Regions from separate parts of the Serratia sp. Res13-Sevr-LER1-36-b genome, predicted to be linked through region 2. Evidence: predicted binding sites of a transcription regulator. Region 2 holds the regulator's gene; the other holds the start of a gene.
What was found. Region 2 encodes PurR, which represses purine synthesis genes. Its sites were predicted from a motif close to CANGCAAACGTTTGCNTG; they were not measured.

Region 1: carA (glutamine-hydrolyzing carbamoyl-phosphate synthase small subunit) is a predicted target of PurR. The motif match lies at 2,323-2,340, and genes of this name have one in related genera.

What each region holds. Positions count from the first base shown of each region.
Region 1 covers NZ_JADACK010000020.1:298,732-306,047, reverse strand. The annotation lists gene ispH (4-hydroxy-3-methylbut-2-enyl diphosphate reductase) at 1-812, shown strand, start outside; gene dapB (4-hydroxy-tetrahydrodipicolinate reductase) at 1,272-2,093, shown strand; gene carA (glutamine-hydrolyzing carbamoyl-phosphate synthase small subunit) at 2,564-3,712, shown strand; gene carB (carbamoyl-phosphate synthase large subunit) at 3,731-6,952, shown strand; gene tnpA (IS200/IS605-like element IS1541C family transposase) at 7,145-7,316, shown strand, end outside.
Region 2 covers NZ_JADACK010000005.1:723,299-730,614, reverse strand. The annotation lists gene IMQ33_RS04440 (Grx4 family monothiol glutaredoxin) at 2-349, opposite strand; gene IMQ33_RS04435 (C40 family peptidase) at 759-1,574, shown strand; gene sodB (superoxide dismutase [Fe]) at 1,801-2,379, shown strand; gene IMQ33_RS04425 (YnhF family membrane protein) at 2,444-2,533, opposite strand; gene purR (HTH-type transcriptional repressor PurR) at 2,858-3,883, shown strand; gene punR (DNA-binding transcriptional activator PunR) at 3,940-4,860, opposite strand; gene punC (purine nucleoside transporter PunC) at 4,986-6,191, shown strand; gene cfa (cyclopropane fatty acyl phospholipid synthase) at 6,532-7,316, shown strand, end outside.

The DNA of each region.
Region 1 (7,316 bases), on a different contig from region 2:
GCCTGCGCGAGCGTGGTGCGGTATTTATCGAAGAGATCGCGGAAGTGCCGGACGGCTCAATCCTGATCTTCTCTGCCCACGGTGTGTCGCAGGCTGTTCGGGCCGAAGCTAAGGCCCGCGATCTGACCATGCTGTTTGATGCCACCTGCCCATTGGTGACCAAGGTGCATATGGAAGTGGCTCGGGCCAGCCGTAAGGGCACCGAAGCGATCCTGATTGGCCATGCCGGGCATCCGGAAGTGGAAGGCACCATGGGCCAGTACAGTAACCCTGAGGGGGGCATGTACCTGGTTGAGTCGCCGGAAGATGTCTGGCAATTGCAGGTGAAGAACGAGCATAACCTGTGCTTTATGACCCAGACGACCTTATCGGTGGATGATACCTCCGATGTGATCGATGCGTTGCGTAAGCGCTTCCCGGATATTATCGGGCCGCGCAAGGACGATATCTGCTATGCCACCACCAACCGTCAGGAAGCGGTGCGCAGCTTGGCAGGTGATGCCGACGTGGTGCTGGTGGTGGGGTCGAAGAACTCGTCCAACTCCAACCGCCTGGCGGAACTTGCCCAGCGTGTGGGTAAACCAGCCTATCTGATCGACTCGGCGGCGGACATTCAGGAATCCTGGTTGAAAGACGCCAGCAACATTGGCGTCACCGCCGGAGCCTCTGCGCCGGACGTGCTGGTTCAGGACGTCATCAGCCGCTTGAAAGCATTGGGCGGCAAAGACGTGCAGGAGCTCAGCGGCCGCGAAGAGAACATCGTGTTTGAAGTACCGAAAGAACTGCGCATGGATATCAAGCAGATCGACTGATCGTTGCCAATATCATTAAGTAACGGGAAGCCTTGGCTTCCCGTTTTGCGTTTTAACTCGCTGTAATTAATCGTGTAACAGGTGGGAGCCATAATGAAGAACCCGTCCCTGGGGCTCGAATCGGGCATCCATGCGCTCAACAGTCGGCTAACCTGTATGTCTCCCACCTGCCTTGGGCTTTATGTGTTGCAGTATTAAGCTCGTCCTTTAGCGTGCAGAATGAGCAAAAATCGACTTTATCGCCATTCATCGTAATGCATAAATAGTGCATGATTATGTAGCACCAGACGGTTGACGCTAATCGGGTAATTGTTAATCAATTGACAGCGTTACTGATAACATACCGGGCATATCATAATTTTCTAATCCGTAAGCAAATCCTCTGGTAGTGATAGGGTAGGGAAGTTACCCTGAACCCATAGCCGAGGAGTGGCTTTTGACCATAAAAGAGAGCGAAGTATGACTGATTCACAAATCCGCATCGCGATTGCGGGTTCCGGTGGCCGCATGGGGCGCCAATTGATCCAGGCCGTGCAGCAGGCACAGGGCGTGGTATTGGGGGCGGCACTGGAGCGTCCGGGGTCTAGCCTGGTTGGCACAGATGCCGGTGAACTGGCTGGCGTTGGTGCATTGGGTGTCACCGTCAGCGATAACCTGGAAAAGGTTGTCAACGATTTCGATATCCTGATCGACTTCACCCGCCCGGAAGGCACCCTGGCTCATCTGGCGTTTTGCGTGGCCCACGGCAAAGCCATGGTGATCGGCACCACCGGTTTTGATGATGCAGGTAAAGCGGCGATCCAGGCCGCGGCACAGCAGATTGGCATCGTGTTTGCCGCCAACTTCAGCGTGGGCGTCAACGTGGTGCTCAAGCTGCTGGAGAAAGCGGCCAAGGTAATGGGCGATTATACCGATATCGAAATTGTGGAAGCTCACCACCGCCACAAGGTAGATGCTCCTTCAGGAACGGCGTTAGCTATGGGCGAGGCGATTGCCGGTGCCTTGGGACGCGATCTGAAAGAGTGCGCGGTTTACGAGCGCGTGGGCTATACCGGCGAGCGCGATCCAAAGAGCATCGGCTTTGCCACCATTCGTGCCGGGGATATTGTGGGTGAACATACCGCCATGTTTGCCGATATTGGCGAGCGGGTAGAAATTACCCATAAAGCCTCAAGCCGGATGACGTTTGCCAATGGCGCGGTGCGTGCCGCGTCATGGATATCAAACCAGCATAATGGGCTGTTTGATATGCGTGATGTGCTCGGTTTAGACCAGTTATAATTTTAATGAACACCATCGTGATGTGGTTGTGTTGATCATAATGATATGATAATCGGACAATAATTTTATTGTCCTTTTTTTTAACATTGAAAATGATGGTTAAGATCATTTTTAATGATGTAGCTATTGTTTTTATATGTTATCTAGTCTTATTCCTGTTTTTTCCGTCATCTTTATTGCTCCCTACGCAGATTTAAGCTGTTTTAAGCCATTTTTTCTGTCACTGTGTCTCGCAACCGTTTACCCGGTCAAGTTTGCTGGTGTTTTTGTGCCTGTGACCCCCTTTAAACCCTGAAGGCTGCAAAAATAATGAAAAAAATGGCGCTTTATCTAGACAAGCGGGACGCTCATCATTAAAATGCGCCCAATTTGCCAAAAATTGGCCTTGAGGGCGGTTTTTGCATTGATTTAGGGCGTGAAATCTGAATTAATATGCAAATATTGTGATTGATTATTCCTCGGAGGGTGTTTTGATTAAGTCAGCGCTATTGGTTCTGGAAGACGGAACCCAATTCCACGGTCGGGCCATCGGGGCAGAAGGTACGGCAGTGGGGGAAGTGGTCTTCAATACCTCGATGACCGGTTATCAAGAAATCCTCACTGATCCTTCCTACTCCCGCCAGATCGTTACTCTTACTTATCCTCATATCGGCAATGTCGGCACCAATGATTCCGACGCAGAATCCTCCGCTGTTCATGCTCAAGGCCTTGTCATCCGCGACCTGCCCCTGATTGCCAGCAACTACCGCAACGAAATGGGCCTGGCCGATTACCTCAAGCGTCATAATATTGTGGCGATTGCCGATATCGATACCCGCAAGCTGACTCGTCTGCTGCGTGAGAAAGGCGCACAGAACGGCTGCATCATCGCGGGCGACCTCACCGATGCCGATCTGGCGCTGCAAAAAGCCAAGGCTTTCCCTGGCCTGAAAGGCATGGACCTGGCAAAAGAGGTCACCACCAAAGAAGCTTACGCCTGGCAACAGGGGAGCTGGACGCTGGAAGGCGATTTGCCGGAGGCTAAACCTGCGGGCGAACTGCCTTACCATGTAGTGGCCTACGATTACGGCGCCAAGCGTAATATCCTGCGTATGCTGGTGGATCGCGGCTGCCGCCTCACCGTGGTGCCAGCGCAAACCCCTGCGGAAGAGGTGCTGAAAATGAATCCGGACGGCATCTTCCTGTCCAACGGCCCTGGTGACCCGGAGCCTTGCGATTACGCCATCACCGCCATCAAACGTTTCCTGGAAACCGATATCCCGGTATTTGGTATCTGCCTGGGCCACCAACTGTTGGCGCTGGCCAGCGGTGCCAAAACCATGAAGATGAAGCTTGGCCACCACGGCGGTAACCACCCGGTGAAGGATCTGGATAACAATACCGTGATGATCACCGCGCAGAACCACGGCTTTGCCGTCGATGAAAATAATCTGCCGAACACATTGCGGGTCACGCATAAATCCCTGTTCGACCACACGGTGCAGGGCATCCATCGTACCGATAAAGCCGCGTTCAGCTTCCAGGGCCACCCAGAAGCCAGCCCAGGCCCGCACGATGCCGCGCCGCTGTTCGATCACTTTATCGAACTGATTGAGACTTACCGTACCAACGCCAAATAATCAGGAGCCAGAAAAGCCATGCCAAAACGTACAGATATAAAAAGCATCCTGATCCTCGGCGCTGGCCCGATCGTTATCGGCCAGGCGTGTGAATTTGACTACTCTGGTGCCCAGGCGTGTAAGGCGCTGCGTGAAGAAGGTTATCGCGTCGTACTGGTCAACTCGAACCCGGCCACCATCATGACCGACCCGGAAATGGCCGATGCCACCTACATCGAGCCGATCCACTGGGAAGTGGTGCGTAAAATCATCGAGAAAGAGCGCCCGGATGCAGTGCTGCCAACCATGGGTGGGCAAACCGCGCTGAACTGTGCGTTGGAGTTGGAACGTCAGGGCGTACTGGCCGAGTTTGGCGTCACCATGATCGGCGCTACCGCCGATGCCATCGACAAAGCCGAAGACCGCCGCCGTTTCGATATCGCCATGAAGAAAATTGGCCTGGACACGGCGCGTTCCGGCATCGCCCATAATATGGAAGAAGCGTTGGCGGTGGCCGCTGATGTGGGCTTCCCATGCATTATCCGCCCGTCATTCACCATGGGCGGCACCGGTGGCGGCATCGCCTATAACCGCGAAGAGTTTGAAGAGATCTGCGAGCGCGGTCTGGATCTGTCCCCGACCAAAGAGCTGCTGATTGACGAATCGCTGATCGGCTGGAAAGAGTACGAGATGGAGGTGGTGCGCGATAAGAATGACAACTGCATCATCGTCTGCTCGATCGAAAACATCGATGCTATGGGTATCCATACCGGTGACTCCATCACGGTGGCTCCAGCGCAAACGCTGACCGACAAAGAATACCAAATCATGCGTAACGCCTCGATGGCGGTGCTGCGTGAGATCGGGGTGGAAACCGGCGGCTCCAACGTGCAGTTCTCGGTGAACCCGAAAACTGGCCGCCTGATCGTGATTGAAATGAACCCACGCGTATCCCGTTCATCGGCGCTGGCCTCGAAAGCGACTGGCTTCCCGATTGCCAAGATCGCCGCCAAGCTGGCGGTGGGTTACACCCTCGATGAGCTGATGAATGACATCACCGGTGGCCGTACGCCAGCCTCCTTTGAGCCGTCCATCGACTATGTCGTCACCAAGATCCCGCGCTTCAACTTCGAGAAGTTTGCCGGTGCCAACGATCGCCTGACCACCCAGATGAAGTCGGTCGGCGAAGTGATGGCGATTGGCCGCACTCAGCAGGAGTCATTGCAGAAAGCGCTGCGCGGCCTGGAAGTGGGCGCGACCGGGTTCGATCCGAAAGTGAGCCTGGACGATCCGGAAGCCTTGACCAAGATCCGCCGTGAGCTGAAGGATGCGGGTTCCGATCGCATTTGGTATATCGCCGATGCTTTCCGCGCCGGTCTGTCCGTCGATGGCGTGTTCAACCTGACCAATATCGACCGCTGGTTCCTGGTGCAGATTGAAGAGCTGGTGCGTCTGGAAGAGCAGGTTGCCGAAGCGGGCATCAACGGCCTGAACGCTGATTTCCTGCGTACGCTCAAGCGTAAAGGCTTTGCCGATGCGCGCCTGGCCAAGCTGGCTGGCGTTGCGGAAAGCGAAATCCGCAAGCTGCGCCACAGCTTCAACATGCACCCGGTCTACAAGCGTGTGGACACCTGTGCGGCAGAGTTTGCGACCGACACCGCCTACATGTATTCCACCTATGAAGACGAGTGTGAATCCAACCCGACCAACGATCGTCCGAAAATCATGATCCTGGGCGGTGGCCCGAACCGTATCGGCCAGGGCATCGAGTTCGACTATTGCTGCGTACACGCCTCGCTGGCGCTGCGCGAAGACGGCTACGAGACCATCATGGTCAACTGCAACCCGGAAACCGTCTCTACCGACTACGACACCTCGGATCGCTTGTACTTCGAACCGGTGACGCTGGAAGACGTGCTGGAAATCGTCCGTATCGAGAAGCCAAAAGGCGTGATCGTGCAGTATGGCGGGCAAACCCCGTTGAAACTGGCGCGTGAGTTGGAAGCGGCAGGCGTGCCGATTATTGGCACCAGCCCTGATGCGATTGACCGTGCCGAAGACCGTGAACGTTTCCAGCAGGCGGTTAACCGCTTGGGCCTGAAGCAGCCGGCCAACGCCACCGTGGCAACCATCGAGCAGGCGGTTGAGAAAGCGGCCGGCATCGGTTATCCGCTGGTGGTGCGCCCCTCCTACGTACTGGGTGGCCGTGCGATGGAGATCGTTTACGACGACATCGACCTGCGTCGTTACTTCCAGAACGCGGTCAGCGTATCCAACGATGCGCCAGTGCTGCTGGACCGCTTCCTGGACGACGCGGTAGAAGTGGATGTGGATGCTATCTGTGACGGCGAGCGCGTGCTGATCGGTGGCATCATGGAGCATATCGAACAGGCTGGCGTCCACTCCGGTGACTCCGCTTGTTCACTGCCAGCCTACACGCTGAGCAAAGAGATCCAGGACGTGATGCGCCAGCAGGTAGAAAAACTGGCGTTTGAGCTGCAGGTTCGTGGTCTGATGAACGTGCAGTTTGCGGTGAAGAACAACGAAGTCTACCTGATCGAAGTGAACCCACGTGCCGCACGTACCGTGCCGTTCGTTTCCAAGGCTACCGGCGTAGCGTTGGCAAAAGTGGCGGCGCGCGTGATGGCCGGTAAATCACTGGCCGAACAGGGCGTGACTGAAGAGGTCATCCCGCCGTACTACTCGGTCAAGGAAGTGGTGCTGCCGTTCAACAAGTTCCCAGGCGTTGACCCGATCCTCGGGCCAGAAATGCGCTCGACCGGTGAAGTGATGGGCGTTGGCCGTACCTTCGCCGAAGCCTTCTCCAAGGCGATGTTGGGCAGTAACTCCGGCATGAAGAAAGGCCGTGCGCTGCTGTCAGTTCGCAGTGGGGACAAGGCTCGCGTGGTGGATTTGGCTGCCAGCCTGCTCAAGCAGGGCTTTGAACTGGATGCTACCCACGGCACCGCAGTGGTGCTGGGCGAAGCGGGGATTAACCCACGCCTGGTCAACAAGGTGCATGAAGGGCGTCCGCACATTCAGGACCGCATCAAGAACGGCGAATACACCTACATCGTGAATACCACTGCGGGGCGTCAGGCGATTGAAGACTCCAAGCTGATCCGCCGCAGTGCGCTGCAGTATAAAGTGCACTACGACACCACGATGAACGGCGGCTTTGCTACCTCAATGGCGATGAAGGCCGATCCAACCGAGCAGGTCACGTCGGTACAGGAACTGCACGCACGTATCACCAAGTAAGTTAATAAGTTGGCTACCACTGAGGCGCTGCTTTTGCAGCGCCTTTTTTGTGCACAGAAAACCTCCAGCTAGGCTGGAGGTTCCGTAAAGCTTTCAGCTTTGAGCCAGTTATAAAAACCCCTTTTGATTTGTTAAAACAGTTTGCGGTCTGGCAACTGCAAAGGTTCAACAAGAAATCAAAAGGGGGTCCCTATGAGGGACGAAAAGAGCTTAGCGCACACGCGATGGAACTGTAAATATCACATAGTATTTGCGCCGAAGTACCGAAGAAAGGTGTTCTACGGGGAAAAGCGTAAAGCGATTGGCAGTATCTTAAGAAAGCTGTGCGAATGGAAAAACGTGAATATTCTGGAAGCGGAATGTT
Region 2 (7,316 bases):
ATTAAGGCTGCTGGTCTTCCTGATCTTTATACTTCTCTGCCGTTTCTTTGATCAACGGCTGCAGTTCACCACGCTGGTACATCTCGATGATGATATCGCAGCCGCCAACCAGTTCGCCATCGACCCACAGCTGCGGGAAAGTTGGCCAGTTGGCGTACTTTGGCAGCTCGGCGCGGATGTCCGGGTTTTGCAGAATATCAACATAGGCAAAACGTTCGCCACAGGCTGAAAGCGCCTGCACGGCCTGAGCGGAGAAACCGCAGCTTGGCAATTTCGGTGAGCCTTTCATATACAGCAGGATCGGGTTGGCAGAAATTTGCTGCTGAATTTTTTCAATCGTCGTCATTATTGCTTCCTCAAGCCACATCATGGCTACAACATGCATCACACTGGCTATTGTAGCGGCAGGACCGGTGCCAAAAAACGCCATCTTTTGCAGGGACATTCTCTGATTGCCTCAGCAAAAGCGGCCGTCACAACGAACCGGTTAAAACATGGCCCCAGAATAACATTTTTAATCGGGACGTTTCACTATTATATTTGCGCTGCTCAATCCCGGAGAGCAATAAGCCAACCACATGATCTTTGTCGTTTTTTTAGGCACCAGGCGTTTGATTTTGCAACAATAAAAATGCCATTAACGTTTTCTCACAATATGGATTAGTATTTATGAGATCCACGCTGTTTTATAGGGTGAATTTCGGGAATACTGTGACTCATTCGATTTCTGTTTCGGAGCCAAGGTTGGTAACGTCGATATGCGGTTAATTATTACACTTTTTGTGCTGCTATTTACGCAGCTCTTCTTCAATTTGGCGCACGCTGCGCCACAGGCACGTGTTTCTGCCGAGCAGCGCAAGAGTCACGTTAATGAAGCACGGCCAGACGACCGCAAGAAAAAGAAAGCGGAGAAAGCCAATAAAAAAGTGAAGGCAGCCACCCCTCCGAAAACGCTAAAAACCAAACCAGCAACCTTAAAGACCGCCAAAAAAACCACCAGCGTTAAAACCAAAAGCCAGGTAACCAAAACGGCCAAGCTCAAAGTGACTCCGCCTAAAAAAGGCTATAAAAAAGGCTATGGTCGCCATCGTGAAGAAGGCAAAGCTACGGCAAAACTGGCAGGCCGCGAAAAACCGTTGAAACTTTCCGCCGCCCATAAAAAACGTTATCAGCACGCCAAGCAAACCGCCATGGCCAAGCTGATGGGGCAAATGGGTAAACCCTACCGCTGGGGTGGATCTTCACCTGGTACAGGATTCGACTGCAGTGGGCTGATTTATTACGCGTACAAAGACGTCGTGAAAATCAAAATGCCGCGTACCGCCAACGAAATGTACCACCTGCGTGATGCAGCGCCGATCAAACGTAATGAGCTGGAGAAAGGCGATCTGGTGTTCTTCCGCATCAACAACCGTGGCACCGCCGATCACGTTGGCGTCTATCTTGGTAACGGTAAGTTCATCCAGTCACCGCGCACCGGTGAAGAAATTCGCATCAGTCAGTTGGATAACGACTATTGGCAGAACCATTACATTGGCGCCCGCCGCGTAGTGACCCCGACCACCATTCGTTGACCTAGCACGGCTGAGCCAGCTGCTCAGCCGTGCCTTACTCCCCCAAAAATCAAAAACCGCTGCGACTTTAATCAATCAGCCACTTGGCACACTTTGGATGTTCTTTTCGCTCGGAAAGTTGTTAAGATTAATAACCATAACAAAAGTGGTGCAATTGCGTTTTTTCGCCCTCGGCCCCACGGCCCAAAGCGTCGGAGAGGCGTATTGTCTATAAAAGGAGAAAGCAATGTCGTTTGAATTACCTGCATTACCGTATGAGAAAAACGCTCTCGAACCGCACATTTCCGCAGAAACGCTGGAATACCACTATGGCAAGCACCATAACACCTATGTGGTTAACCTGAACAATCTGGTGAAAGGCAGCGAGTTCGAAGGCAAATCCCTGGTCGAGATCGTCAAGACCTCCACCGGCGGCGTGTTCAACAACGCCGCTCAGGTCTGGAACCACACCTTCTATTGGCACTGCTTATCACCGCAAGGTGGTGGCGAGCCAACGGGCGCAGTGGCAGAGGCCATCAATAAGTCATTCGGCTCCTTCGCCGCCTTTAAAGAGCAGTTCACCGATGCCGCCGTGAAAAACTTCGGCGCGGGCTGGACCTGGCTGGTGAAAAAAGCGGACGGTAGTCTGGCGATCGTCAGCACCTCGAATGCGGCAACCCCGCTGACCGGCGCAGACGTTCCGCTATTGACCGTTGACGTGTGGGAACATGCTTACTATATCGACTACCGCAATGCGCGACCAAAGTACCTGGAAAACTTCTGGGCGTTGGTGAACTGGGCGTTCGTGGCAGAAAACCTGGCTTAACGGCGGGTGGCTAGCTAATAATAAGGCGCAGCATCAAGCTGCGCCTTTGTTTTTCTGCTGCGGATCAGTTCAATGCGGCAATAAAACTGAAAGCAATAATCATTGCCAAAGCACCCACGGTGGTGAGTAATGACATCTTCAAATTGGTATCCATATACAACTCCCTCTCAGATTGGCTTTTCCAGAGCATAAGCCACACAGTTTATACGTCAAATCATTTTCCCACAGTCCGTGATTAAAATCTTGTTTTGATTTCCCCGCTGATAATTACCGATTAGCTCTTCCACTTTTCTTCAATTTGCGACAAAATCCGCAGTTCACTACTGCGTACCGATAAACTGCCCCTCCCTGTTCAAGCGATTTACGACTTCAGCACTAAAAACTCAGTTTTCGCTTATCTGGGGAAGGATCTACGTAGGCAAACGATTAACATCATACTTACATGCTGTAACATGTGGGTTTAGGAGTCATTTTTTACATGGCAACGATTAAAGATGTGGCCAAACGCGCTGGCGTTTCTACCACTACCGTATCGCACGTTATCAATAAAACGCGTTTCGTCGCCGAAGATACCAAAACGGCCGTTTGGGCCGCCATCAAAGAGCTGCACTATTCACCCAGCGCCGTAGCCCGCAGTCTCAAGGTCAATCACACCAAATCGATCGGTTTGCTCGCCACCTCGAGCGAGGCCCCCTATTTTGCCGAAGTGATCGAAGCGGTTGAAAACAGCTGTTACAGCAAAGGCTATACCCTGATCTTGTGTAACTCGCACAATAATCTGGATAAACAGCAAGCCTATCTGGCGATGTTGGCGCAAAAGCGCGTCGATGGCCTGCTGGTGATGTGCTCAGAATATCCAGATCAGCTACTGGGCATGCTGGAAGATTACCGTAATATTCCCATGGTAGTGATGGATTGGGGTACCGCGCGCGGAGACTTCACCGATACCATTATCGACAATGCCTTCGAGGGCGGTTACCTGGCAGGCCGCTACCTGATCGAACGTGGCCACCGGGACATCGGTGCCATTCCTGGTCAACTGGCGCGTAATACCGGTGGAGGTCGCCACCAGGGCTTTCTGAAGGCCATGAAGGAAGCCAACATCGAAGTGCGCGAAGAATGGGTCGTGCAGGGGGATTTCGAGCCTGAATCTGGCTACAAAGCCATGCATCAGATCCTGTCGCAAAAGCATCGCCCAACCGCCGTTTTCTGTGGCGGCGATATTATGGCCATGGGGGCGATTTGCGCCGCCGATGAGCTGGGGTTGCGTGTACCGCAGGATATCTCGGTTATTGGTTACGACAACGTGCGTAATGCCCGCTACTTCACTCCCGCTCTGACCACCATTCACCAGCCTAAAGAGCGCCTGGGCGAGATGGCCTTTACCATGCTGTTAGATCGCATCATCAGCAAGCGTGAAGAGTCGCAGGTGATTGAAGTGCATCCAAAACTTATTGAGCGTCGCTCCGTGGCAGATGGTCCTTTTGTCGATTACCGCCGCTAAGTCCTATTTCTTAACCCATATTTCTCCGTAGGGGCGCCGCAATATGCCGCGCCCGATTAATCACCCGGCCCCTCTTCACTGAGCCATTCCTGATTCAGCGTTTCGCTGTCGCCAAGATAGTCCAACAGCCAGGCCATGGCCGGAGACTGGGCGTTTTGCTGCCAGGTCAGGCAGCAGGCGCTGGGCGGGAAAGGCTCATGCAGTGGTAACACCACCAGTTCGCCACTTTGTACCAACGGCAATACTCGATGCGCGGGCACCATGCCCACACACAGCCCGGCACGCAAACAATCTACCGCCGAAACCCAGTCCGGCACGGTCAGCCGCCGCTGGTTGTCCAGCGACCAGGTCACCCGCTTGGGTAAATTGCGCGAAGTATCCTCCAACAGCAACGAGGGATAAGGCCGTAGTTGATCGTCGCGCAGCTTTCCTTGCAAGGCGGCGAGCGGATGTTTAGCATGTACTACGCAGAGCCAATTCATAAAACCCATATCGCGAAAGGCAAAACCGCCGCCGACCGGCACCGCCCGCGTTGCACCAATGGCCATCTCAGCGCGACCATCGACCAGTGCATCCCACACGCCGTTGAATACTTCAGGCTGCACTATCAGTTCTACGTCGGGGAAATGGCGATAAAAATCCAGCACCAGTTGGCGGCTGCGCTGAGGTTTGACGATCAGATCGACCGCAATCCGCAATTGCCCGCGCCAACCGTTGGCCACCTGCTGACACTGTCGTCGGGTATCGAGCATTTTTTTGATAACAACCCGTGCTTCTTTAACAAACAGCGCCCCCGCTGGCGTGAGTTCCACATCGCGGTGACGGCGTTCAAACAGCGGCACCGCCAGCCATTGCTCCAGTTGGCGCACCGTATAGCTCACCGCCGAGGGAACGCGATGCAATTCCTGCGCCGCTGCGCTGAAACTACCGGTTCGCGCCACCGCATCTACCACATCGAGTGAATATTCAGACCACATAACTTTGCCTTCAAATTTTTTAACAGCACCTTGCAAATATTACCGTTTCACAAGCAGAGATCCAGCCGTATACACTTGCCGGCGCTTCAAAACCTGCGACAACATAATTTTAACGAGAAATAGCAATGCGAAATTTTGGATTTATGTTCTACCTGGCCGGCCTAAGTATGTTGGGCTATCTGGCTACCGATATGTACCTGCCCGCCTTTGGGGCCATGCAGCAGGATCTGCAAATCTCCGCTGGGGCGATCAGCGCCAGCCTGAGTATCTTCCTGGCAGGCTTTGCCTTCGCCCAGTTGCTGTGGGGGCCGCTGTCTGACCGCATTGGCCGTAAGCCCGTGTTATTGATTGGCCTGGCACTGTTCGCCGTCGGCTGTCTAGGTATGCTGTGGGTCGAAAACGTGGCACAACTGTGGTCACTGCGCTTTATCCAAGCCATTGGCGTGTGTTCCGCCGCCGTCACCTGGCAGGCGATCGTGGTTGATCGTTACCGCGATGGCAAAGCCAACCGCGTTTTCGCCTCCATTATGCCGCTGGTCGCACTCTCTCCGGCGCTGGCCCCGCTGCTAGGCGCCTGGTTGCTCAACCATATGGGATGGCGGGCCATCTTCGCCGTGCTGTTGGGGATTACCGCCCTGCTGCTGATCCCCACCTTACTGCTGAAAGACCGTAGCAGACTGGTACCTTCCGCCGATAAAAAGCCCAGCCTTGGCTTTATGCAGATCTTGAAATCCCCGGTCTTCAGCGGCAACGTGATGGTTTTTGCCGCCTGTTCTGCCGGCTTCTTCGCCTGGCTGACGGGCTCACCCTTTATCCTCGGCGATATGGGGTATAGCCCTAACGATATTGGCCTAAGCTATGTGCCACAAACGCTGGCTTTCTTATTGGGGGGTTACAGCTGCCGTAGCGCCTTAAATCGCATTTCTGGCAAAACCTTGTTGCCATGGCTGCTGGTAGCTTATGGCATCAGCATGGTAGCACTGTATCTGATTGCCACCCTGAGCGAACCGACGTTGACCACACTGTTGATCCCGTTCTGCTTTATGGCATTAGTTAACGGTGCCAGCTATCCTATTTTAGTGGCCAATGCGTTGATGCCCTTCCCCAACAACAGCGGCAAAGCCGCTGCGCTGCAAAACACGCTACAGCTGGGATTATGTTTTATCGCCAGCCTGTTGGTTTCGGCATTTATCGCCCAACCGCTGTTAGCCACGGTTACCGTAATGGTTGCTACCGTATTTTTAGCAGCCTTGGGCTATCTGATGCAGCGTGGGAAAGGAACGGATGAAACGCAGGTAACACGGCAGGAGCGTGTCGACTCCGTGTCATAATTATCTCTGTAAATAGTCACTTAATGAAAATTCTTGCCGAGCGCGATTTGCAGTTGAGTCTACGCCTCGGCAAGCCTATACTCAAAAACGACCTTTTAGAATAACAGTTATACTAAGCTCTTATTGCAGCAACTGCTGCGTACGTGGATGGCATCACACTTTATTTAAGGTTGCATTTACCCGCGTCCTTTGACGCAGGGAGTCTCTTAAATTTCCTCTGTTCAAGTCGAATTTCAGACACCACGGTGAATTTTTACCGTAGGTATACGTATGTCCCTGTAGAAATTGGCTACATTAAATTCTGCAGGATCATAAGTCAGAAGAAGGTGATGGAGAAGCTATGAGTTCATCGTGTATAGAAGATCTGAGCATCCAGGATAACCATTGGTATCGTATCGCTCATGAAATGCTTAGCATGGCCGGTATTGAAATCAATGGTTCACGCCCTTTCGATATTCAGATCAATAATCCCAATTTCTTTAAACGCGTACTGCAAGACGGCTCTCTGGGGCTGGGCGAAAGCTATATGGACGGTTGGTGGGAGTGCGAACGGCTGGACATATTTTTTCAGCGGGTTGTCGCAGCTGGCCTGGAAAAGAAACTGCCCCACCACCTGAAGGATATCTTGCGTATTGCCGCCGCCCGCCTGACCAATCTGCAATCCCAAAAACGCGCCTGGATCGTTGGCAAGGAGCATTACGACCTGGGTAACGATTTGTTTACCCAGATGCTGGATCCCTATATGCAATATTCCTGCGGCTATTGGCAACAGGCCACGACGTTGGAAGAAGCGCAAGAGGCCAAGCTACGGCTAATTTGCGAAAAACTGCACCTGCGGCCTGGTATGCGGGTATTGGATATCGGCTGTGGCTGGGGCGGCCTGTCTACGTATGCGGCCAAGCACTACGGCGTTTCCATGGTGGGGGTCACCATCTCCGCAGAACAGCAGAAAATGGCGCAAGAGCGCTGTGCCGGTCTGGACGTGGAAATTCTACTGCAGGACTACCGCGATCTCCACCAGCAGTTTGACCGCATCGTCTCAGTCGGCATGTTCGAACACGTTGGGCCGAAGAACTACCGAACCTATTTCGAGGTAGTGGAACGTAATTTAAAACCCGATGGCAT